DNA from 3 places in the Streptomyces sp. NPDC050121 genome. Region 3 is predicted to be linked to each of the others. Evidence: riboswitches for the same ligand, from Rfam matches in the RefSeq annotation. Region 3 holds a riboswitch; each other region holds the start of a gene.
The links. A riboswitch is a leader RNA that binds a small molecule or an ion and turns the genes downstream of it on or off. The one in region 3 is predicted to bind thiamine pyrophosphate.
Positions count from the first base shown of each region.

Region 1: linked by a shared signal. The riboswitch ahead of ACIBTS_RS10170 (thiamine ABC transporter substrate binding subunit) and the one ahead of thiO (glycine oxidase ThiO) in region 3 are both predicted to bind thiamine pyrophosphate.
Region 2: linked by a shared signal. The riboswitch ahead of thiC (phosphomethylpyrimidine synthase ThiC) and the one ahead of thiO (glycine oxidase ThiO) in region 3 are both predicted to bind thiamine pyrophosphate.

Region 1 is NZ_JBITJV010000005.1:123,480-130,537, reverse strand. Features, by position in the region: gene ACIBTS_RS10190 (phosphatidate cytidylyltransferase) at 1-157, shown strand, start outside; gene ACIBTS_RS10185 (SRPBCC family protein) at 330-779, shown strand; gene ACIBTS_RS10180 (hypothetical protein) at 845-1,516, shown strand; gene rlmN (23S rRNA (adenine(2503)-C(2))-methyltransferase RlmN) at 1,581-2,687, shown strand; TPP riboswitch at 2,712-2,820, shown strand; gene ACIBTS_RS10170 (thiamine ABC transporter substrate binding subunit) at 2,904-3,980, shown strand; gene ACIBTS_RS10165 (ABC transporter permease) at 4,073-5,674, shown strand; gene ACIBTS_RS10160 (ABC transporter ATP-binding protein) at 5,674-6,696, shown strand; gene ACIBTS_RS10155 (maleylpyruvate isomerase family mycothiol-dependent enzyme) at 6,723-7,058, shown strand, end outside.
Region 2 is NZ_JBITJV010000020.1:164,038-171,095, forward strand. Features, by position in the region: gene ACIBTS_RS28300 (metallophosphoesterase) at 1-948, shown strand, start outside; gene ACIBTS_RS28305 (hypothetical protein) at 1,141-2,016, shown strand; gene thiC (phosphomethylpyrimidine synthase ThiC) at 2,118-3,944, opposite strand; TPP riboswitch at 3,937-4,126, opposite strand; gene ACIBTS_RS28315 (YibE/F family protein) at 4,399-6,231, shown strand; gene ACIBTS_RS28320 (SsgA family sporulation/cell division regulator) at 6,372-6,818, opposite strand; gene ACIBTS_RS28325 (IclR family transcriptional regulator) at 6,919-7,058, opposite strand, start outside.
Region 3 is NZ_JBITJV010000049.1:9,604-16,661, reverse strand. Features, by position in the region: gene pknB (Stk1 family PASTA domain-containing Ser/Thr kinase) at 1-472, opposite strand, end outside; gene ACIBTS_RS42870 (thiazole synthase) at 613-1,407, opposite strand; gene thiS (sulfur carrier protein ThiS) at 1,413-1,613, opposite strand; gene thiO (glycine oxidase ThiO) at 1,610-2,776, opposite strand; TPP riboswitch at 2,774-2,885, opposite strand; gene ACIBTS_RS42855 (hypothetical protein) at 2,938-3,288, shown strand; gene ACIBTS_RS42850 (NAD(P)/FAD-dependent oxidoreductase) at 3,321-4,568, shown strand; gene ACIBTS_RS42845 (Rv2175c family DNA-binding protein) at 4,628-4,993, shown strand; gene thiE (thiamine phosphate synthase) at 5,070-5,717, shown strand; gene metF (methylenetetrahydrofolate reductase [NAD(P)H]) at 5,825-6,748, shown strand; gene ACIBTS_RS42830 (hypothetical protein) at 6,805-7,058, shown strand, end outside.

The DNA.
Region 1 (7,058 bases), on a different contig from region 3:
CGACCTCGGCGAGTCCATGATCAAGCGGGACCTGGGCATCAAGGACATGGGCACGCTGCTCCCGGGCCACGGCGGCATCATGGACCGGCTGGACTCGCTGCTGCCCACCGCTCCGGTCGTATGGCTGCTGCTCGTGCTGTTCGTGGGTTCCGGCTGATTCAGACTGATCCAGGCTGATTCCGGCCGACCCGAGCGCGTTCTTCGGCTTGTGCGGGCCCCCGTCCTGACCTCAGGGCGGGGGCCCGCTGCCGTGGCCGCCGGGGCGGCCGAGTGGGACGATTTCTGGTGCGGGCTCTCAGGGGGGATCTCCCTGGAAGGGGGCGGGCTTCATGTCCGACTTCCGTGATTCGATCGACGTCGACCGCAGCCCCGAGGACGTCTGGGCGTATGTCATCGACCCGTCCCATCTGCCGGAGTGGCAGCAGAGCGCCGTCTCGGCGGAGCCGCTCGACCCCGGGCCGGTGGGCGTGGGCTCCCGGCTGCGGATCACCCGGCACGTCGGCCGCAGGGACGTGCCGATGACCATGGAGTACACCGAGTACGACCCACCGCGCGCCTGGGGTCTGCAGGGCGTCGACGGCCCCATCCGCGGCCATGTCCACGGCGAGATCACTCCGCTCGACGACGGCCGCCGCTCCCGCGTCACGATGGAGCTCGACTTCGAGGGCAAGGGCATGGGCAAGATCCTTCTCCCGCTCGTCGTCCGCGCACAGGTCCGCAAGGAGCTCCCGCACAACGAACGGCTGCTGAAGGACCGGCTGGAGCACGGGATGGCGTAGCCCCGCCCCGCTCGATGGAACTCCCGGCTGTGTGTCCCCCTCTCACTGTGTGAAGGGGGACACACATGAAGTTGATGACTCGGTACGCACCCGTCGCCGTGGTGCTTGCCTTCTGCTGCCTGCCGCTGACCGCCTGCGGCACGCAGCACGCCGGGGAGCGAACGGCTGCCACGTCCGGGCCGGGATCGTCCGCGACGGACGAGACGAGCGACGACCAGGGCAGTCTTCCGGACGAGACCACGGACGACGGCCAGAGCAATCTCCCGGACGAGACCAGCGACGACCAGGGCAGTCTTCCGGACGAGACCACGGACGACGGCCAGAGCAATCTCCCGGACGAGACCACCGACGACGGCCAGAGCAACCTTCCCGACGAGACGAGCGACGACCAGGGCAGCCTTCCCGACACCACCAGCGACGACCAGGGCACCGACGGCCCTGCGAGCGGTCCGCACCGCTGGTTCCCGATGCTCCGCGAATTCCGCGCCTACCTCACGACGGACGCCCCGAAAGCGGATGCAGCCCTCGCCTCCCACGTGACGAGCGTCCACATCCGGGTGCCCGCGGACAGCGCCCGCAGCGTGGCCGTGGTCCGGGTCGACTTCGGTGTGGGAGAGCAGGACAGCGCGGACCGCACCGCGAAGGTGTTCGGCGACTGGCGGCGTGCCCTGTACGGCGATCACGGCCACGTGGAGGTCCTCGGCCCGGCCAAGACCACCGCCGAACGGAACTGGTAGCCGCCCCGCACCCGGATCCGGGCGGCCCGGGCCACCCGATTCGATCTGCGACACTGGTAAGGCCATGCCTAAGCCCGGAGAACTCACTTTCGTCGCCCCCCGCGGAGCCAAGAAGCCGCCGCGGCACCTCGCCGACCTCTCGCCCGCCGAGCGGAAGGAGGTCGTGGCGGAGATCGGTGAGAAGCCGTTCCGTGCCAAGCAGCTGTCGCAGCACTACTTCGCGCGCTACGCGCACGACCCGGCGGAGTGGACGGACATCCCCGCCGGTGCGCGCGAGAAGCTGCGTGAGGCGCTGCTGCCGGACCTGATGTCGGTCGTCCGGCATCTGTCGACGGACCAGGGGACCACACGCAAGACCCTGTGGCGGCTGTTCGACGGCACGCTCGTGGAGTCGGTGCTGATGCGCTACCCGGACCGGGTGACCATGTGCATCAGCTCGCAGGCCGGGTGCGGGATGAACTGCCCGTTCTGCGCCACCGGGCAGGCGGGGCTCGACCGGAATCTGTCCACCGCCGAGATCGTGCACCAGATCGTCGACGGGATGCGGGCGCTGCGGGACGGGGACGTGCCCGGGGGGCCTGCCCGGCTGTCCAACATCGTCTTCATGGGGATGGGCGAGCCGCTCGCCAACTACAAGCGGGTCGTCGGCGCCATCCGCGCGCTCACCGACCCGGCGCCGGACGGGCTCGGGCTCTCGCAGCGGGGCATCACCGTGTCGACGGTCGGGCTGGTGCCCGCCATCCACCGGTTCGCCGACGAGGGCTTCAAGTGCCGGCTCGCGATCTCCCTGCACGCGCCCGACGACGAGCTGCGCGACACCCTCGTCCCCGTGAACACGCGGTGGAAGGTGCGGGAGGTGCTGGACGCCGGGTTCGAGTACACCGAGCGCTCCGGGCGCCGGCTGTCCATCGAGTACGCGCTGATCCGCGACATCAACGACCAGGCCTGGCGCGGTGACCGGCTCGGGCGGCTGCTGCGGGGCAAGCCCGTGCACGTCAACCTCATCCCGCTCAACCCGACCCCGGGCTCGAAGTGGACGGCCTCCCGGCCGGAGGACGAGAAGGCGTTCGTCGAGGCGATCGCCGCGCACGGCGTCCCCGTGACCGTCCGGGACACCCGTGGTCAGGAGATCGACGGGGCGTGCGGTCAGCTCGCGGCCACCGAGCGGTAGTCTTTAGGCCGTACACATATCTTCATATTCCGACAGGGGAGCGCCACAGCGCTGAGAGTGCGGCATCCAGGCCCGCAGACCCTCTGAACCTCGCCCAGGTCATTCTGGGTAGGAAGTTCGGTCATCACTCGAGCTGTTGCGCCCTGCCCGGTGTCCGTTCCGTGCGGACCCGGGCAGGGCCGCGTCTCTTCCTGGTCACCCCCAGGAGGAAATCCAGTGCAGAACAAGACCATCGTGGCCGTGGCCGTCGGGCTCGGCCTGCTCACGCTGTCCGCGTGCGGGTCGACGGACGGCGGCGGGGGAGCGACGGAGTCCAAGACCGTCACCCTCGTCAGCCACGACTCGTGGGCCGTCTCCAAGAGCGTGCTCGCCGACTTCGAGAAGCAGTCCGGCTACAAGGTGAAGGTCCTCAAGGACGGCGACGCCGGGCAGGCCGTCAACAAGGCCATCCTCACCAAGGACCACCCGCAGGGCGACGTCTTCTTCGGAGTCGACAACACCCTCCTGTCCCGCGCCCTCGACAACGGGCTGTTCCAGCCGTACGAGGCGAAGGGGCTCGCGCAGGTCGAGACCCGCTTTCAGCTGGACGCCGGCAAACACCGGGTCACGCCCGTCGACTACGGCGACATCTGCGTCAACTACGACAAGAAGTACTTCGCCGAGCACAAGCTGACCCCGCCCGCCTCCTTCGACGACCTGGTGAAGCCCGCCTACAAGAACCTCCTCGTCACCGAGAACGCCGCCACCTCCTCGCCCGGCCTCGGGTTCCTGCTCGGCTCGGCCGCGAAGTACGGCGACGGAGGCTGGGAGGGCTACTGGAAGAAGCTCAAGGCGAACGGGGTGAAGGTCGTCGACGGCTGGGAGCAGGCCTACAACGAGGAGTTCTCCGGTTCGGCCGGGGGCAGGAAGGCGGGAGCGGACCGGCCGCTCGTCGTGTCGTACGCCTCCTCGCCGCCCGCCGAGGTGATCTTCGGCGATCCGAAGCCGACCACCGCTCCGACGGGCGTCGCGACCGGCACCTGTTTCCGCCAGGTCGAGTTCGCGGGGCTGCTGGACAACGCGGCCGACGGCAAGGGCGGCAAGGCGCTGATCGACTTCCTGATCAGCAAGAAGTTCCAGGAGGACATGCCGCTCAACATGTTCGTGTACCCGGTGGTGAAGGGCGCGGCCGTGCCCGCCGAGTTCACCCAGTACGGTCCCGCCGCCAAGGACCCCGAGACCATGGACCCGGCGAAGATCGCCGACCGCCGCGACCAGTGGGTCAAGTCATGGACCTCGCTCGTACTGAAGTAGCCCTGGAGAAGAGGCCCCCGGGGGAGCGCACCCCCGGGAAGGGCGCCCCCGGGAAGGGCACCAAGGAGAGCGCGGCGGCGCGGCTCGCTCTGATGACCGTGCCCGTCGCGTTCTTCGCGGTCTTCTTCGCCTACCCGGTCGCCGCGATCGTCGCGCGCGGCCTGAAGACGGACGGCGGCTGGCAGTTCGGGCGGTTGTGGGACGTGCTCGCGCAGTCCGACATCCGGCACGTCCTGTGGTTCACCACCTGGCAGGCGCTCGCGTCCACCGCGCTCACGCTCCTGGTCGCGCTGCCGGGCGCGTATGTGTTCGCGCGGCTGGACTTTCCGGGCAAGCAGGTGCTGCGGGCCGTCGTCACCGTCCCGTTCGTGCTGCCGACGGTCGTCGTCGGTACGGCGTTCCTCGCGCTCGTCGGGCGCGGCGGACTGCTCGACGAGCTGTGGGGCGTACGGCTGGACACCACCGTGTGGGCGATCCTGCTCGCGCATGTCTTCTTCAACTACGCGGTCGTCGTACGGACCGTGGGCGGGCTGTGGTCGCAGCTCGACCCGCGGCAGGAGGAGGCGGCGCGGATGCTGGGCGCGTCCCGGCTGAGGGCCTGGCGCACGGTCACGCTGCCGGCCCTCGGGCCCGCCGTCGCCGCCGCCGCGCTGATGGTCTTCCTCTTCACCTTCACCTCCTTCGGTGTGGTGCAGATCCTCGGCGGCCCCACCTTCTCCACGCTCGAAGTGGAGATCTACCGGCAGACCTCCGAGATCTTCGACCTGTCGACGGCGGCCGTCCTCACGATCGTCCAGTTCGTGGCCGTCGGCGCGATCCTCGCCGTGCACGCCGCCGCCGTACGACGGCGGGAGACCGCGCTGCGGCTCGTGGACGCCTCCGTGACGGCGCGCCGGCCGCGTGGGACCGGGCAGTGGGCGCTGCTCGCCGGGGTGCTCGCCACGATCGCCGTGCTGCTGGTGCTGCCGCTCGCGGTGCTGGTGCAGCGCTCGCTGGACACGCCAGGCTTCGCCTACTACCGGGCGCTGACCAGCGACGACGGCAATGTCTTCCTGGTTCCGCCGATCGAGGCGATCGGTAACTCCCTGCAGTACGCCATCGCCGCGACCGCCATCGCGGTGCTGATCGGCGGGCTGGCCGCCGCGGCCCTCACCCGCCGGGACGCCGGGCGGCTGGTCCGTGGCTTCGACGCGCTGTTGATGCTGCCGCTCGGCGTCTCCGCCGTGACCGTCGGCTTCGGGTTCCTGATCGCGCTGGACGAGCCTCCGCTGGACCTGCGCGGTACGTGGATCCTGGTGCCGCTGGCGCAGGCGCTGGTCGGCGTGCCCTTCGTCGTACGGACCATGCTGCCGGTGCTGCGGGCGGTGGACCAGCGGCTGCGTGAGGCGGCGGCCGTGCTCGGGGCGTCGCCGTGGCGGGTGTGGCGGGAGGTGGACCTGCCGATGGTGCGGCGGGCGCTGCTGGTCGCGGCCGGGTTCGCCTTCGCGGTGTCACTGGGGGAGTTCGGGGCGACCGTGTTCATCGCGCGGCCCGACAACCCGACGCTGCCGGTCGCCGTGGCACGACTGCTCGGGCGGGCCGGTGAGCTCAACTACGGCCAGGCGATGGCTCTTTCGACGATTCTGATGATCGTGTGCGCGGTGGCCCTGCTGGTGCTGGAGCGGCTGCGGACCGACCGGACGGGGGAGTTCTGATGCGGCTGCTCGAACTGGAGCGTGCCACCGTGCGGTTCGGCGGACGGGCGGTGCTGGACGCCGTCGATCTTGCCGTCGCCGAGCACGAGGTGGTGTGTGTGCTCGGGCCCAGCGGCAGCGGCAAGTCGACGTTGCTGCGGGCGGTGGCCGGACTGCAACCCCTGGACTCCGGGCGGGTGCTGCTCGACGGACGCGACCAGGCGGGCGTGCCCGCGCACCGACGGGAGCTCGGGCTGATGTTCCAGGACCATCAGCTGTTCCCGCAGCGGGACGTGGGTGGCAATGTGGCATTCGGGCTGCGGATGCGGGCGGTTTCCCGGCAGGAACAGGCCGACCGGGTACAGGAGTTGCTCGACCTCGTGGGACTGCCCGGCGCCGCCCGGCGGGCCGTCGCCGCGCTGTCCGGCGGGGAGCAGCAGCGGGTCGCGCTGGCCCGGGCCCTCGCGCCCCGGCCCCGGCTGTTGATGCTGGACGAGCCGCTCGGTCAGCTCGACCGGTCGCTGCGGGAGCGGCTGGTCGTCGAACTGAGGGAACTCTTCGGCCGGTTGGGGACCACGGTTCTCGCGGTGACGCACGACCAGGGCGAGGCGTTCGCGCTCGCCGACCGGGTCGTGGTGATGCGGGACGGGCGGATCGCCCAGTCCGGTACGCCTCTTGAGGTGTGGCAGCGTCCGGCGGACGCGTTCGTGGCCCGCTTCCTCGGCTTCGACAACGTGGTGGAGGCGACCGTCGCCGGGGAGGTCGCGGTCACGCCGTGGGGCAAGGTGCCGGTGCCGGCCGGGTCCGGGCAGGGGGCGCGCACGCTGCTCGTCCGGCCCGCCGGGGTGCGCCTGGTGAGCGCGGAGGAGGGCCTGCGCTGCACGGTCGCCGCCCGCACCTTCCGGGGCACCCATGTTGCCGTGCATCTCCAGCCGGAGGGCGCACCGAGGTTGGAGGCGGCGTGCGCGCTGCGGGACGCGCCGGAGGTCGGGGGCGTCGTGGGGGTGTCCTTCGACACGGCCGAAATCGTCGTGCTGGACTGACCGGGCCGACCCCTACGGTGTTACGTATGACCCTTCTCGCACATGACCGCTACTGTGACGAAATCGCCCACCAGGTCGGCCTGTTGAGGGCCGTGGTGACCTCCGGGGCGGACCTCTCGGCCACCGTGCCGACCTGCCCCGACTGGTCGCTGGAGCAACTCGTGCGGCATATGGGCGGAGCCCTGCGCTGGGTGGACGCGCTGGTGCGGACGCGGGCCCAGGAGGAGATCCCGGCGGAGTCGGTGCCGCTGTACGGCGGACCGGACGGCGAGGGCGACCCGGCCGCGCTCGACGCCTGGCTCGCGGAGACCGGCGAGCTGGTCGTCGGCGCGCTGCGGGAGGCCGGTCCCGACGCGAAGGTG
Region 2 (7,058 bases), on a different contig from region 3:
GAGCCGCTGGAGCATCCGGAGGGCTACACGCCCACCCAGCGCGATCTGCCCGTCATCAACCGTCGCGGTGACACCCTTCAGGTGGCCGTGGACCCGGCGGCCGTCCAGGCTCCGCTGCCCGCGACCGGGCCGGGCCCGCTGTTCGTCGTCGGCGACGTGCACGGCTACCTCGACGAACTGGTGGCCGCACTGCAGGAGAAGGGCCTGATCGACGCCGCCGGCAACTGGTGCGCGGGCACCGCCCGGCTGTGGTTCCTCGGTGACTTCACCGACCGCGGCCCGGACGGCATCGGCGTCATCGACCTCGTCATGCGGCTGTCCGCCGAGGCCGCCGCGGCCGGCGGATACTGCAAGGCCCTGATGGGCAACCACGAGCTGCTGCTGCTCGGCGCCAAGCGCTTCGGCGACACCCCCGTCAACTCCGGCGCGGGCACCGCCACCTTCCAGGCGGCCTGGCTGCTCAACGGCGGCCAGAAGTACGACATGGACCGCCTCCAGGACCACCACCTGCAGTGGATGGCCCGCCTCGACGCCGTCGAGGAGGTCGACGGCCACCTGCTCGTCCACTCCGACACCACCGCCTACCTCGACTACGGGGACTCGATCGAGGCGGTCAACGACACCGTCCGCGAGACGATCACGCGTAACGACGCGGACGAGGTGTGGGATCTGTTCCGCAAGTTCACCAAGCGCTTCTCCTTCCGCGACGAGGGCGGCGCGGACGCCGTCCGCTCCCTGCTCGATACGTACGGCGGCACCCGCATCGTTCACGGCCACAGCCCAATTCCCTATCTGCTGGGCGAAGTCGGCTCGGAGGACGGCGAGGACAACGGCGGTCCGCACGTCGAAGGACCGCACGTCTACGCCGACGGGCTGGCCATCGCGATGGACGGTGGCGTGACGATGGCCGGAAAACTGCTGGTCCAGCAACTTCCCCTGAATATCTGAGCGTTCCGGGGCCGGCCAGGGCCCCGTTCGGACACCTCGGCGACGCCGCAGGCCAGCGGCCAATTTCGGCAAACCCCCTGTCACCTCATGCCGTCGCCGCTCTACCATCGGTCTATCCGTAGCAGGCTCCCCTCCGTTTCTGCCCGACGGCTCGTTGGCATGCGAGCCCCAAGCCCTACGGAGCATCGGGGGATGCACATGAACAGCGTTCCGCAGCACCTGCACAGCGAGGACCGCCAGGAGTACGAGCGGATCCTCGACGAGGCGCTGCGCTCCGCACCACACCACCCGGAACTGGCCGCTGTGGGGCAGCGGCTCAACCCCGAACAGCTGCGCACCATGGCGCTCAACGCCTCCGCGCTCATCACGGTGGCCGCGGCGTCCGAGTACCAGCACTACATAAAGGTCCGCGAGGAACTGCGCCACCCCGCGCCGTCCACCCCGTCGTCCACGTCCGAGACCGGCTCCGCCGAGCCGGGCGCGACCGCGATGGGGCTCGCCACCACCATGGGGGAGGCGGCCCAGGCCGCCGAGGCCGCCGGGGCGGGCGCCGTCGCCGCCGTCCTCACCCCCGTTCTCGCCGGGACCGCCGCGGTGATCTTCCTGCTCGTGGGCTACCTCCTCAGGGCGCTGGACCCCGACCAGGCGTTCGCCAGGACCATGCTCACCGCCGGGTGGGCGTTCGGTGCCGTGGCCGTGGCCGCGATCCTCGTCGCCACCGTCGCGCTGCTGCTCGCCGCCCTGCGCAACCGGCCCTCCCTGGAGGCCGAACCGTACGGCGAGCTGAGCGAGGAGGTCGCCGCGGCCAGGGAGGCCTGGCGGGAGGCCCTGCTGGAACGCGGCATCCTGCCGTTCCTCCGGGAGGCACTCGCCGCCCCCGGTGCGGCGCCCGCCCTGCACACCGACCCGGTCCCGCCGACGGTCACAGGCCGCCTTCCGAAGATCGGCTACGACCGGCCGGGCTTCACCAGCCCGGACGACGGCCGTTCGACGGGCCCCCGCCCGAGCTTCAGCAGCCCGGACTACACGAGCCCGGACTTCGGCGGCCCGGAGAACCGGCCGGAATAGGCACTCGGCTTGCGCCCCCGCCGACCCTTGCCGAGGGGAGCGCAAGCCGTACGCCGGGCCTACAGGCAGGCAGGCAGGCCGACAGGCAGGCAGATGGTCTGTCAGTCGGCCAGTGGCAGATAGACCCGGTTGCCGCTCGCCGCGAACTCCTTCGACTTCTCCAGCATCCCCTCGGCGATCTCCTCCGCCGAGGCCCCGTCGGCCGCCCCACCACCGAACCGCTCGGTGATGCTCTGACTGATCTTCATCGAGCAGAACTTCGGCCCGCACATGGAACAGAAGTGGGCCGTCTTCGCCGGCTCGGCCGGAAGTGTCTCGTCGTGGAACTCCCGTGCCGTGTCCGGGTCGAGGGCAAGGTTGAACTGGTCCTCCCAGCGGAACTCGAAGCGGGCGTCGGACAGCGCGTCGTCCCATTCCTGTGCACCGGGGTGCCCCTTGGCGAGGTCGGCTGCGTGGGCGGCGATCTTGTAGGTGACGACGCCGGTCTTGACGTCGTCACGGTTGGGCAGGCCCAAATGTTCCTTGGGCGTGACATAGCAGAGCATGGCCGTGCCCCACCAGGCGATCATCGCGGCACCGATGCCGGAGGTGATGTGGTCGTACGCCGGCGCGACGTCCGTCGTCAGAGGGCCGAGCGTATAGAACGGAGCTTCATCACAGATCTCCTGCTGAAGGTCGATGTTCTCCTTGATCTTGTGCATCGGGACATGTCCCGGGCCCTCGATCATCGTCTGTACATGGAAACGCTTCGCGATCCGGTTGAGTTCCCCGAGCGTCCTCAACTCGGCGAACTGCGCCTCGTCGTTGGCGTCCGCGATGGAACCCGGCCGCAGCCCGTCGCCCAGCGAGTACGTGACGTCGTAGGCGGCGAGGATCTCGCAGAGTTCCTCGAAGTTCTCGTAAAGGAACGACTCCTTGTGGTGCGCGAGGCACCAGGCCGCCATGATCGAGCCGCCGCGCGAGACGATGCCGGTCTTCCGGTTGGCGGTGAGCGGGACGTACGGGAGGCGGACACCGGCGTGGACCGTCATGTAGTCCACACCCTGCTCGGCCTGTTCGATGACCGTGTCCTTGTAGATCTCCCAGGTGAGCTCCTCGGCCCGGCCGTCCACCTTCTCCAATGCCTGGTAGAGCGGAACCGTGCCGATCGGGACGGGGGAGTTGCGCAGCACCCACTCACGGGTGGTGTGGATGTTCCGGCCGGTGGACAGGTCCATGACCGTGTCGGCGCCCCAGCGGGTCGCCCAGGTCATTTTCTCCACCTCCTCCTCGATGGAGGACGTCACCGCCGAGTTGCCGATGTTGGCGTTGACCTTCACCAGGAACCGCTTGCCGATGATCATCGGCTCGATCTCCGGGTGGTTGACGTTGGCCGGCAACACCGCGCGGCCCGCCGCGATCTCCTCGCGGACGACCTCCGGAGAAACGTTCTCCCTGATGGCCACGAACTCCATCTCGGGCGTGATCTCCCCCCGGCGCGCATACGCGAGCTGGGTGACCGCCGCGCCGTCCCTGCTGCGACGCGGCAGGCGCGGCCGCCCGGGGAAGACCGCGTCGAGGTTGCGCAGACCGCCGCGCGGCGACGTGTGCTTGAGGCCGTCGTCCTCGGGACGGACCGGCCGGCCCGCGTATTCTTCGGTGTCCCCGCGGGCGATGATCCAGTTCTCGCGCAGCGGCAACAGCCCCCTGCGGACATCGGTGTCGGCGAGCGGATCGGTGTACGGGCCGGAGGTGTCGTACAGCGTGACCGACTGCCCGTTGGTGAGGTGCACCTGACGGACCGGCACCCGCAGGTCGGGGCGAGTGCCCTCGACGTAGCCCTTGTGCCAGCCGATGGACTTCCCGGCCTCCACGGTATTCGCGTCGACCTCTTTTTCGCTGGTCGCGTTCTGCGTGAAGGCAGGCGTGCGTGTGTCCTTGTTGGTCATGAGACCTACTCCCTACGCCGGCATTACCCGGTAACAGGTTCGGCGGTCGACGCAGCGGCTACCGCCTGCCGACGTTTCATGTGAAACATCACTCGAATCGAGAGACGTTCCACGTGAAACACCGCTAAGACGGAGGTCAGCGCCCTCTCAGCCCGGTGCTCCGAGCTCCCGCGTGTGCAAAGGTGCCTCCACGCTAGCGTCAATTCGGGCGCGGTGAACAGAGGGCCCCTGTCGTTCTTGCGATGATCGGTCGGTGACCACGACACACCAGCCCCCGTACCCGCCCCCCGAGCCGCCCCGTCGGCCGGGCTCCGGAAACGGCGCCGCCAGTGGCCCCGGTCCTGGCGGCGGCTCCGGAAACAGCCCCGGGAACGACCGCGATGTCCACAGCGGTCACGATGGCGAGCGTGATCACGGGCAGTACCCAGATCACGGACCGGGGTACGCCGGTGGATTGGGCGGGCTGGGTCGGCTGGGGCGCGGTGGAACCCCCAGGAGCCGGGCGCAGGACCCCGGCGGAGGCCCCGGCCCGGGGAACCAGGCGGGAGGCGGCAACGGGCGAGGGTACGGGTACGAACCTGAATACGGTCCTGGATACGGCCGTCGCGACGGTTCCGACGCGGACACCGGCGTCGGCACCGGCTACGGGGCCGGCGCCGGCCCCGAGTACGGATACGGCCGCAGGCGCGGCGAGCACGGTCATGGGCAGAATCCCGACCATGGTCATGGCGGTGACCCCAGGAACGGTCCCGGAAACGGCACCAGGCACGGCTCTGGCGAGGGACCTGGTGACGGCCAGGCACATGGCCCGGGCGACGAGCACGGGCACAGGCACGGGGGACACGGACACGGCCACGGGGAGCACGGGCACGGGCGACGTCACGATTCCGGCAACGGGCCCGGACCGGGGCCCGGAGATGGGCACGGTTCCGGGGGTGGTCACGGGCACAGTCACAGCCATGGCCCTGCGGCCCCCGTCTCCCAGCACCTGCGCAAGGTCATCGCGGCCATCCTCATCCCGTTCGGCGTGGCCGTGGTGGTCGGGCTCGTGGTGCTGTGGCCCGGTGGCGCGCCGGCGCACGAGCGCACGGGGGTCGGCTTCGACCGGCAGACCCAGCAGGCCACGGTCACCAAGGTCGTGAGCGTGAGCTGTGCGTCGGTGAACGCCTCGCGCGAGACACCGACCGGCGACACCTCCACGGCCGAGGGATCCTCCGCACAGCAGCAGGCGAGCGGATCCTGCAAGAAGGCCACGATCCGTGTGGACACCGGTAAGGACAAGGGTCGGACGTTCACCGAGATCGTCCAGCCGGACCAGTCACGGCAGTTGGAACAGGGCGAGAAGGTCGTGGTCGCCTACGAGCCCTCCGCGCCGAAGGACCTGCAGTACTCGGTCACCGACGTGAACCGCCGCGTCCCGATGACCGTGCTCGCCCTCATCTTCGCGGTCGCCGTCGTGGTCGTCGGGCGGCTTCGGGGCGTCATGGCGCTGGTCGCACTGGCCATCAGCTTCCTGCTGCTGAACTTCTTCGTCCTGCCCGCGATCCTGCAAGGCTCGAACCCGTTGGTCGTGGCGGTGGTGGGAGCGAGCGCCATCATGCTGATCGCGCTCTATCTGTGTCATGGTCTCTCGGCCCGCACCTCGGTCGCGGTGCTCGGCACGCTCATCTCGCTGCTGCTGATCGGCATCCTGGGTTCGGTGTTCATCGACTGGGCCGCGCTGACGGGCAACACGGACGACAACACGGGCCTGATCCACGGGCTGTACCCGTCGATCGACATGAGTGGTCTGCTGCTCGCCGGCATCATCATCGGCTCGCTCGGTGTCCTCGACGATGTGACGGTCACCCAGACGTCGGCGGTCTGGGAGCTGCATGAGGCGAACCCGTCGATGGGCTGGCGCGGGCTGTACCGGGCAGGCATCCGCATCGGCCGCGACCACATCGCGTCCGTGGTGAACACGCTCGTCCTCGCCTACGCCGGTGCCGCGCTGCCGCTGCTGCTGCTCTTCTCGATCGCCCAGAGCAGTGTGGGCGCCGTCGCCAACAGTGAGTTGGTCGCCGAGGAGATCGTGCGCACGCTGGTGGGGTCGATCGGCCTGGTCGCCTCCGTGCCCGTCACGACGGCCCTGGCCGCCCTCGTGGTCTCCGCCGACCGTCCGGGCGCCGCGACGGCCCCCGCCCTGGCCCCGGAGACGCATCCGGCGGCTACGGGGGTTACGGCAGGAGCGACGGCCGCGGGTCCCGCCCCGGGCCGTGGCGGCCGAGGCAGGCGACGCAAACGCTGAGCCGACCGGCACCCGGGAGCCGAACCGCACTGGCCGGCTCTCGGGCGTGCGCCCCGCTTCCCCCAACGCCTCGAGAAGAAGCGTTCCTGCACGGCCCCACCCATGACGAAGTGCTCCGTCACCCCTGCGCCGCCGACGTCTCAGCCGGCACTCTGCTCCTCGGCCAGGATCCGGTCCAGCGCTTCGTCCAAATGCGCGTCGAAGTCGGCGAGTGCACCCTCCTGGCCCAGCGGTACCAGCTTGTCGGTGCGGTCGAGAAACGCAACGAGGGGAGCCGCCGAGGAGCGGAACAACGCCTGGTCACCCCCGACCTGAAGCCGGATCAGAACCTCTCCCAGCACATCGGGATCGACGGGCGAGACACGGACGTCCCCTTCGCCGCACGCCCGGCCCACCCCGTCGATGAGCAGCTCACGCCCGAAGGCCCAGGTCACCGGGGCGTCACCGGGCAAGTGGAAGGTGAGTCGCACGGCATAGGGATCGCACGACTCGTAACCCAGCTCCACCGGGATGCGGAACGAGAGTTCCTCGGAGACGAGGAAGCTCATCATGACCTCTGCCTGTACTGCCTGTACGGACTCGCGCATCGCGTTACCCCGTCATTTGCTGTCGAATGGCCGGTAATCAACCCCTGACACTGCACCGCATCTTGCTGAACGTGCACAACAGATCACAAGGAGTGAGTTTTCAGATACTGATAGAGATCGCGATTGACCCCAGCGACCGTCCGACCTCGCTCTGCAGTTGCCGCGCCGCCGGGAGCAGGCGGTCGGCGTGATGGGAGGGGAGAGAGATCGCCATCGTCGCCGCCGTGGTGCCCACAGTGA
Region 3 (7,058 bases):
CGACCTTGACCCGCCCGTCATCCCCTATGAGCACGTTCTCGGGCTTCATGTCCCGGTGCACGAACCCGGCCCGGTGCGCGGCGCCGAGCGCGGCGAGCACCGGCTCCAGGATGTCCAGCGCGGCCCGCGGCTGCAGCGCCCCGCGCTCACGCAGCACGTCACGCAGCGTGCAGCCGGCGATGTACTCCATGGCGAGATAGACATACGACGCGTCCGCACCCTGGTCGAACACCTGAACGACATTCGGGTGGGCGAGCCGCGCGACGGACTTCGCCTCCCGGATGAACCGCTCGACGAACACCTCGTCGGCGGCGAGCGCCGGGTGCATCACCTTGAGCGCGAGCACGCGGTCCAGGCGGGTGTCCACGGCCCGGTAGACCGTGGCCATCCCGCCGACCGCGATCCGCGCCTCGACGCGATACCGGCCGTCGAGCACCTGCCCGACCAGAGGGTCCTGAAGGGTCGTGTCCACGCAGGCGAGTGTACGAGCCACGACCGACACCACCGCATCCTCCGGCCCGATCACCCCTGACTGCAGCCGACCTGTAACGCGATCGAGGAGAGGCCGGGGGGAGCGGGGCGGTGGAGAGGCCGGGGGGAGCGGGGCGGTGGTCAGAAGGCGGGACGCTCGGGGTCCAGCGCCGCCCGGCCCGCGGTGGGGGACGACGCCTCGGCGAAGTAGCGGCGGGGGATCCGGCCCGCCAGGTGGGCCAGCCGTCCCGCCTCGACGCCGGCCCGCATCGCCGACGCCATCCGCTCGGGATCCCTCGCCCGCGTCACCGCCGACGCCAGCATCACCCCCGCGCACCCCAACTCCATCGCCAACGCCACATCCGACGCCGTACCGGCCCCCGCGTCCAGAATCACCGGCACACGCGCGTGCTCGACGATCAGCTGGAAGTTGTGCGGGTTGCGGATGCCGAGCCCGGAGCCGATCGGCGAGCCCAGCGGCATCACCGCGGCACACCCCGCATCCTCCAGCTTCCGTGCCAGCACCGGATCGTCGTTCGTGTACGGCAGCACCGTGAACCCGTCGTCCACCAGCGTCTCCGCCGCCTCCAGCAACTCGACCGGATCCGGCAGCAGCGTCCGCTCGTCGGCGATGACCTCCAGTTTGATCAGATCGGTACCCAGCGCCTCCCGCGCCAGCCGCGCCGTCAGCACCGCCTCCCCGGCCGTGTAACACCCCGCGGTGTTCGGCAGCACCCGGATGCCGAGCCGCTCGAGCACCGACAGCACGGAGCCGTGCACGGAGGGATCGACGCGCCGCATCGCGACCGTCGTCAGCTCGGTCCCGGAGGCGACCAGCGCCCGCTCCAGCACCTCCAGGCTGGGTGCACCCCCCGTACCCATGATCAGCCGGGACGAGAAGGACGTACCCCCGAGGACGAAGGAATCGTCGGCCATGGCGCTCAGCCTCCCTGTACGGCGGTCAGGACTTCCACCCGGTCGCCCTCGCTGAGCGCCGTCGCCGACCACCGCGCGCGGGGGACGACCGTCTCGTTGAGCGCGGCGGCCACCCCGGAGGGCGCCGGCGTCAGGGACCGTACGACGCTGTCGAGAGCCGTGCCGGGAGCGACCTTTTGCCGCTCGCCGTTCACCGAGATGTTCATGCGGGCTGCTCCGAGAGTGCGGCGGCGCCGAAACGCCGGGGTGTGAAGGGACGGGCCTCGTCCGGGAGCTCCCCGGTGGCCAGGACATGCGCCATCGCGTCACCGGTCACCGGCGTCAGCAGCACCCCGTTGCGGTAGTGCCCGGTGGCCAGCAGCAGCCCGTCCAGGCCGGTCGGCCCGAGCAGCGGCGCGTTGTCCGGGGAGCCGGGGCGCAGCCCCGCGCGCGTCTCGGTCAGCGGCAGCTCGGTGATCCCCGGCACCAGTTCATGGGCGTCGCGCAGCAGCTCGTACACGCCCCCTGCCGTCACCGTCGTGTCCCAGCCCAGTTCCTCGCTGGTCGCGCCCACGACCAGCTCGCCGTTCTCCCGGGGCACCAGATAGACCTGGCTGCCGCGCACCACGGCCCGCACCGTCCGGCTCAGGAACGGCGCGTACCGCCGTGGCACGGTCAGCCGCAGGACCTGCCCCTTCACCGGCCGCACCGGCGGCAGCACGTCCTGCGGGACCCCGGCCAGCCGCCCGCTCAGACTGCCGCCGGCGAGCACCACCTGTCCCGCCCCCAGCGCCGTCCCGTCCCGGGTGACGACCCCCGCGGCCCGCCCGCCCACCACGGACAGCCGCTCGGCCCACGCCCGCCGGAACACCACGCCCGCCCGCTCGCACGCGGTCACCAGCGCCGCGGCCAGCCGCCGCGGATCGACCTGGTGGTCGCCGTCCACCCGCAGCCCGCCGCGAACTCCCGGCGCGAGCATCGGCTCAAGACGGCGGCACTCACGCCCCGACAGCCACTCCGACGCCAGCCCCGACTGCCGCTGCAGGGCGTGCAGCTCGCGCAGATGGGCGCGGTCGTCGGCGTCCAGCGCGACCGCGAGCGTGCCGCACCGCCGGTAGCCGAGGTCGTGGCCGGTCAGCTCCGTCAGCTCCGCCGCGAAGTCCGGATAGCGGCGCGCGGAGGCGAGATTCAGGCCGAGCAGGGTCTGCTCGCCGTGGTGCAGTTCCGTGACGGCGGCCAGCATCCCGGCCGCCACCTGGGCGGCCCCGCCGCCCGGTTCCGGGTCGACCACCGCCGTGGCGAGGCCGCGCTGCGCGGCCCGCCAGGCCGTGACCAGCCCGATGATCCCGCCCCCGATGACGAGGACGTCTGACGTACGTGGAGACGACATGGGCGTCCAGCCCCTCCCTTCGCCGGCATGACCCGGATCAGGTTCGTACGGTCGGAGGCCGCCAGCCTCCCTCTCAGCCCGGTGCGTCCGGGCTCCCGCGAGTGCTCTACGTTGGCCACCCTAGCCCGATGCCGTATGTCTCAGTAAGGGAGCCTCCGCCCGTGCCCCGTTCGCTCGACGGTCTCGTCCTCGCCCCCGTCGCCGACCAGGCCCCGGGCCAGGTCGGCACCCGCACCCGCTTCGCCTACCGCGAGCAGGACGGCGTGATCTGGGCGGACTACGCGGGCGGCGACGTCGTACGCGGCCATCTGGTGGGTACCCGGCAGGGGGACCGGCTCGACTTCCGCTACGTCCAGCTCAAGCAGGACGCGACGACGTCCTCGGGGCACTGCGTGTCGACGGTCGTGGAGCTGCCCGACGGGCGGGTCCGCCTGGAGGAGACCTGGGAGTGGGAGTCGCAGACGGGCAGCGGCACCAGCGTTGTGGAGCAGGTCACGGAACACGACGGCTGACTGACGAATAGTCAGTTGTCTAAGGTGATCAGGTGAGTGAGCGCAGGCAGGAAGAAGGCGGCCCGGCCGGGCGGCGCGTGGTGGTCGTCGGCGCGGGCATGGCCGGGGTGCAGACCGCGGTCGCGCTGCGCGAACAGGGCTTCGACGGCACGGTGACGCTGATCGGCGCCGAACCCCACCAGCCCTACGACCGGCCACCGCTGTCCAAAGCCGTCCTGCTCGGCAAGTCCGAGGGCTCCGCCTTCGACGTCGACTTCGACGGCCTCGGCATCGAACTGGTCCTGGGCCGCGAGGTCCTCGGCCTGCGCCCCGCCGACCACGAGCTGGACACCGAGGCCGGGCCCGTCCCGTACGACGTCCTCGTCCTCGCCACCGGCGCCGAACCGATCCGGCTGCCCGGCGCCGAGGGCGTGCCCGGCGTGCACCTGCTGCGCACCCTGGACGACGCCGAACGGCTGCGGCCCGTGCTCGCCCGGCAGCACGACGTCGTGGTCGTCGGCGCGGGCTGGATCGGCGCGGAGTTCGCCACGGCCGCACGCGAGGCCGGCTGCGCGGTCACCGTCGTGGAGGCCGCCGACCGGCCGCTGGCCGGGGCGCTGCCCGCCGAGGTGGCCGCCCCGATGGCCGCCTGGTACGCCGACAGCGGTACGGCCCTGCGCACCCACGCGCGCGTGGAGCGCGTCGAGCCCGGAGCGGTCGTCCTCGACGACGGCTCGCGGCTGCCCGCCGACGCCGTCGTGGTCGGCATCGGCGCCCGCCCCGCCACCGCCTGGCTGGCCGGCTCCGGCATCGAGCTCGGCGCGCACCGCGAGGTCGTGGCCGACGCCTGTCTGCGCACCTCCCTGCCGGACGTGTACGCGGTCGGCGACTGCGCCTCCTTCCCTTCGGGCCGGTACGGCGAGCGGCTCCTCGTCCACCACTGGGACAACGCCCTCCAGGGGCCGCGCACGGTCGCGGCGAACATCCTCGGCGAGGTCACCGGCGAGCCCCCGGCCGTCTACGACCCGGTGCCGTACTTCTGGTCCGAGCAGTTCGGCCGCTTCGTCCAGTACGCGGGCCATCACACCGGCGCCGACCGCACCCTGTGGCGCGGCGATCCGTCGGGACCGGCCTGGACGGTGTGCTGGCTGCGCGAGGACCGTCTGGTCGCCCTGCTGGCCGTGGGGCGCCCCCGTGACCTCGCCCAGGGCAGACGGCTGATCGAGGCCGCCACACCCATGAACCCACGGCTTCTGGCGGACCCGGCACGCCCGCTGAAGGCGGCGACGGCCTCCGCGTGAGCACCTGGTCGGACCGGCCCGGCTTCCGACTGTCAGTGGCAGATGGCAGGCTTGTTCCCGTGACCGAGATTGACGCAAAGATCGATGCTCTCGTCCCCGCCTGGCTCACCGTGCCCGACATCGCGGAAATGCTCGATGTCGAGGTGACGCGCGTCCGGCAGCTGGTCAAGGAGGGCCAGCTCATCGCCGTACGCCGTGGCGAGAACCGCGCGCTGCACGTTCCCGCCGCCTTCATCGACGGGGACAAGGTGGTGAAGGGCCTGTCCGGGACCCTGACCCTGCTCAGGGACGACGGCTTCACGGACGAGGAGATGCTCGAGTGGCTCTTCACCCCCGACCCGAGCCTGCCCGGCACGCCGGCCCAGGCCCTGAGTGAGAATCGCGGCACGGAGGTGAAGCGCCGCGCCCAGGCGCTCGCCGTCTGAGCCGAGGATTCGCACCATCACCCGGCGTACGGGGGCTCGCCCGCCCTCGTACGCCACCACCCTGGGGGGACTTCGTATGCCCGACACCGCCCGCGGCCGCCTGGCCGACACCCGTCTGTACCTGTGCACGGATGCCCGCACCCGTCAGGGCGACCTTCCCGAGTTCCTGGACGCGGTCCTCGCGGGCGGCGTCGACATCGTCCAGCTGCGCGACAAGGGCATGGAGGCGGCCGAGGAGCTGGAGCATCTGAAGGTGTTCGCGGACGCCTGCGCCCGGCACGGCAAGCTGCTCGCGGTAAACGACCGCGCCGACGTCGCGCATGCCGCCGGCGCCGCCGTCCTCCACCTCGGACAGGGCGACCTGCCGGTCCCCGCGGCCCGCGCGATCCTCGGCGAGGACGTCCTCATCGGCCGTTCCACGCACTCCGAGGCGGAGGCCGAGGCCGCCGCCGTCCAGGAGGGCGTGGACTACTTCTGCACCGGCCCGTGCTGGCCCACCCCCACCAAGCCCGGCCGGCACGCCCCCGGCCTGGACCTGGTCCGGCACACGGCCTCGCTGGGCGCCGACCGCCCCTGGTTCGCCATCGGCGGCATCGACCTCGGCAACCTCGACGAGGTGCTGGCGGCGGGCGCCCGCCGGGTCGTCGTCGTGCGGGCGATCACGGAGGCCGACGATCCCGGCGCCGCGGCCGCGGAGTTCGCCAAGCGGCTGAGCTGCGCGTAGCGCACGGTGGACGCACGGCTGTCCAAGGGATGGACAACAAGTCGACAATTCGGGCAAATTTGCCCCATCCGGTTGGGGGACCGCCCACCCCTGGCTAACCTGCGGGTATGGCCCTAGGAACCGCATCCACCAGGACGGACCGCGCGCGCACCGTGCGCGACATCCTCGCGACCGGCAAGACGACGTACTCCTTCGAGTTCTCCGCGCCGAAGACGCCCAAGGGTGAGCGGAGCCTGTGGAACGCGCTGCGCAGGGTCGAGGCCGTCGCCCCCGACTTCGTGTCGGTGACGTACGGCGCCGGCGGCTCCACGCGGGCGTCCACGGCCAAGGAGACCCAGCAGATCGTCGTGGACACCACGCTCACGCCGGTCGCGCACCTCACCGCCGTGGACCACTCCATCGCCGAACTGCGCAACATCATCGGCCAGTACGCCGACGCCGGGATCCGCAACATGCTCGCCGTGCGCGGCGACCCGCCCGGCGACCCGATGGGCGCCTGGGTGCCGCACCCGCGCGGCCTGACGTACGCCGCCGAACTCGTCCGGCTCATCAAGGAGTCGGGCGACTTCTGCGTGGGCGTCGCCGCCTTCCCCGAGATGCACCCGCGCTCCGGCGACTGGGACACGGACGTCGCGCACTTCGTCGACAAGTGCCGGGCCGGCGCCGACTACGCCATCACGCAGATGTTCTTCCAGCCCGAGTCGTACCTGCGGCTGCGCGACCGGGTCGCGGCGGCCGGTTGTGTGACTCCGGTCATTCCCGAGGTTCTTCCGGTGACGAGCGTGAAGATGCTGGAACGCCTGCCCAAGCTCAGTAACGCCCACTTCCCGGACGCCCTGAAAGAGCGGATCCTCAACTCCAAAGACGATCCGGCCGCTGTACGCTCCATTGGCATCGACTTCGCCACGGAGTTCTGCGCCCGGCTGCTGGCCGAGGGAGTGCCCGGACTGCACTTCATCACGCTCAACAACTCCACGGCGACGCTGGAAATCTACGAGAACCTGGGCCTGCACCAACCGCCGCAGGCCTAGACCGGTCGCACCGATATACGACACACTGCGTAGCGGCCACTGGGAGAGGGGCGTACATGGGCTGGACGGTCCTCTACATCGCGTTCGGCATCGTCGCGTTGTGGCTGCTCGGTGAGGTGCTGCTGCAGTACAAGGCGCGGTTGCGCTGGCGACTGCTGGCCTTCGTGGGCTTCCTCGGCGTCGTCCTCGGTGTCCTGATCCCGTCGGTCGTCGTCATCGCGCTGGGCGCTGTCGCCTTCGCGGTCGGGCAGACGTACGTCACGCTGTCGTTCCGGCGCGGGTTCGCCGAGGGCTGGGCCTTCCGGCGCAC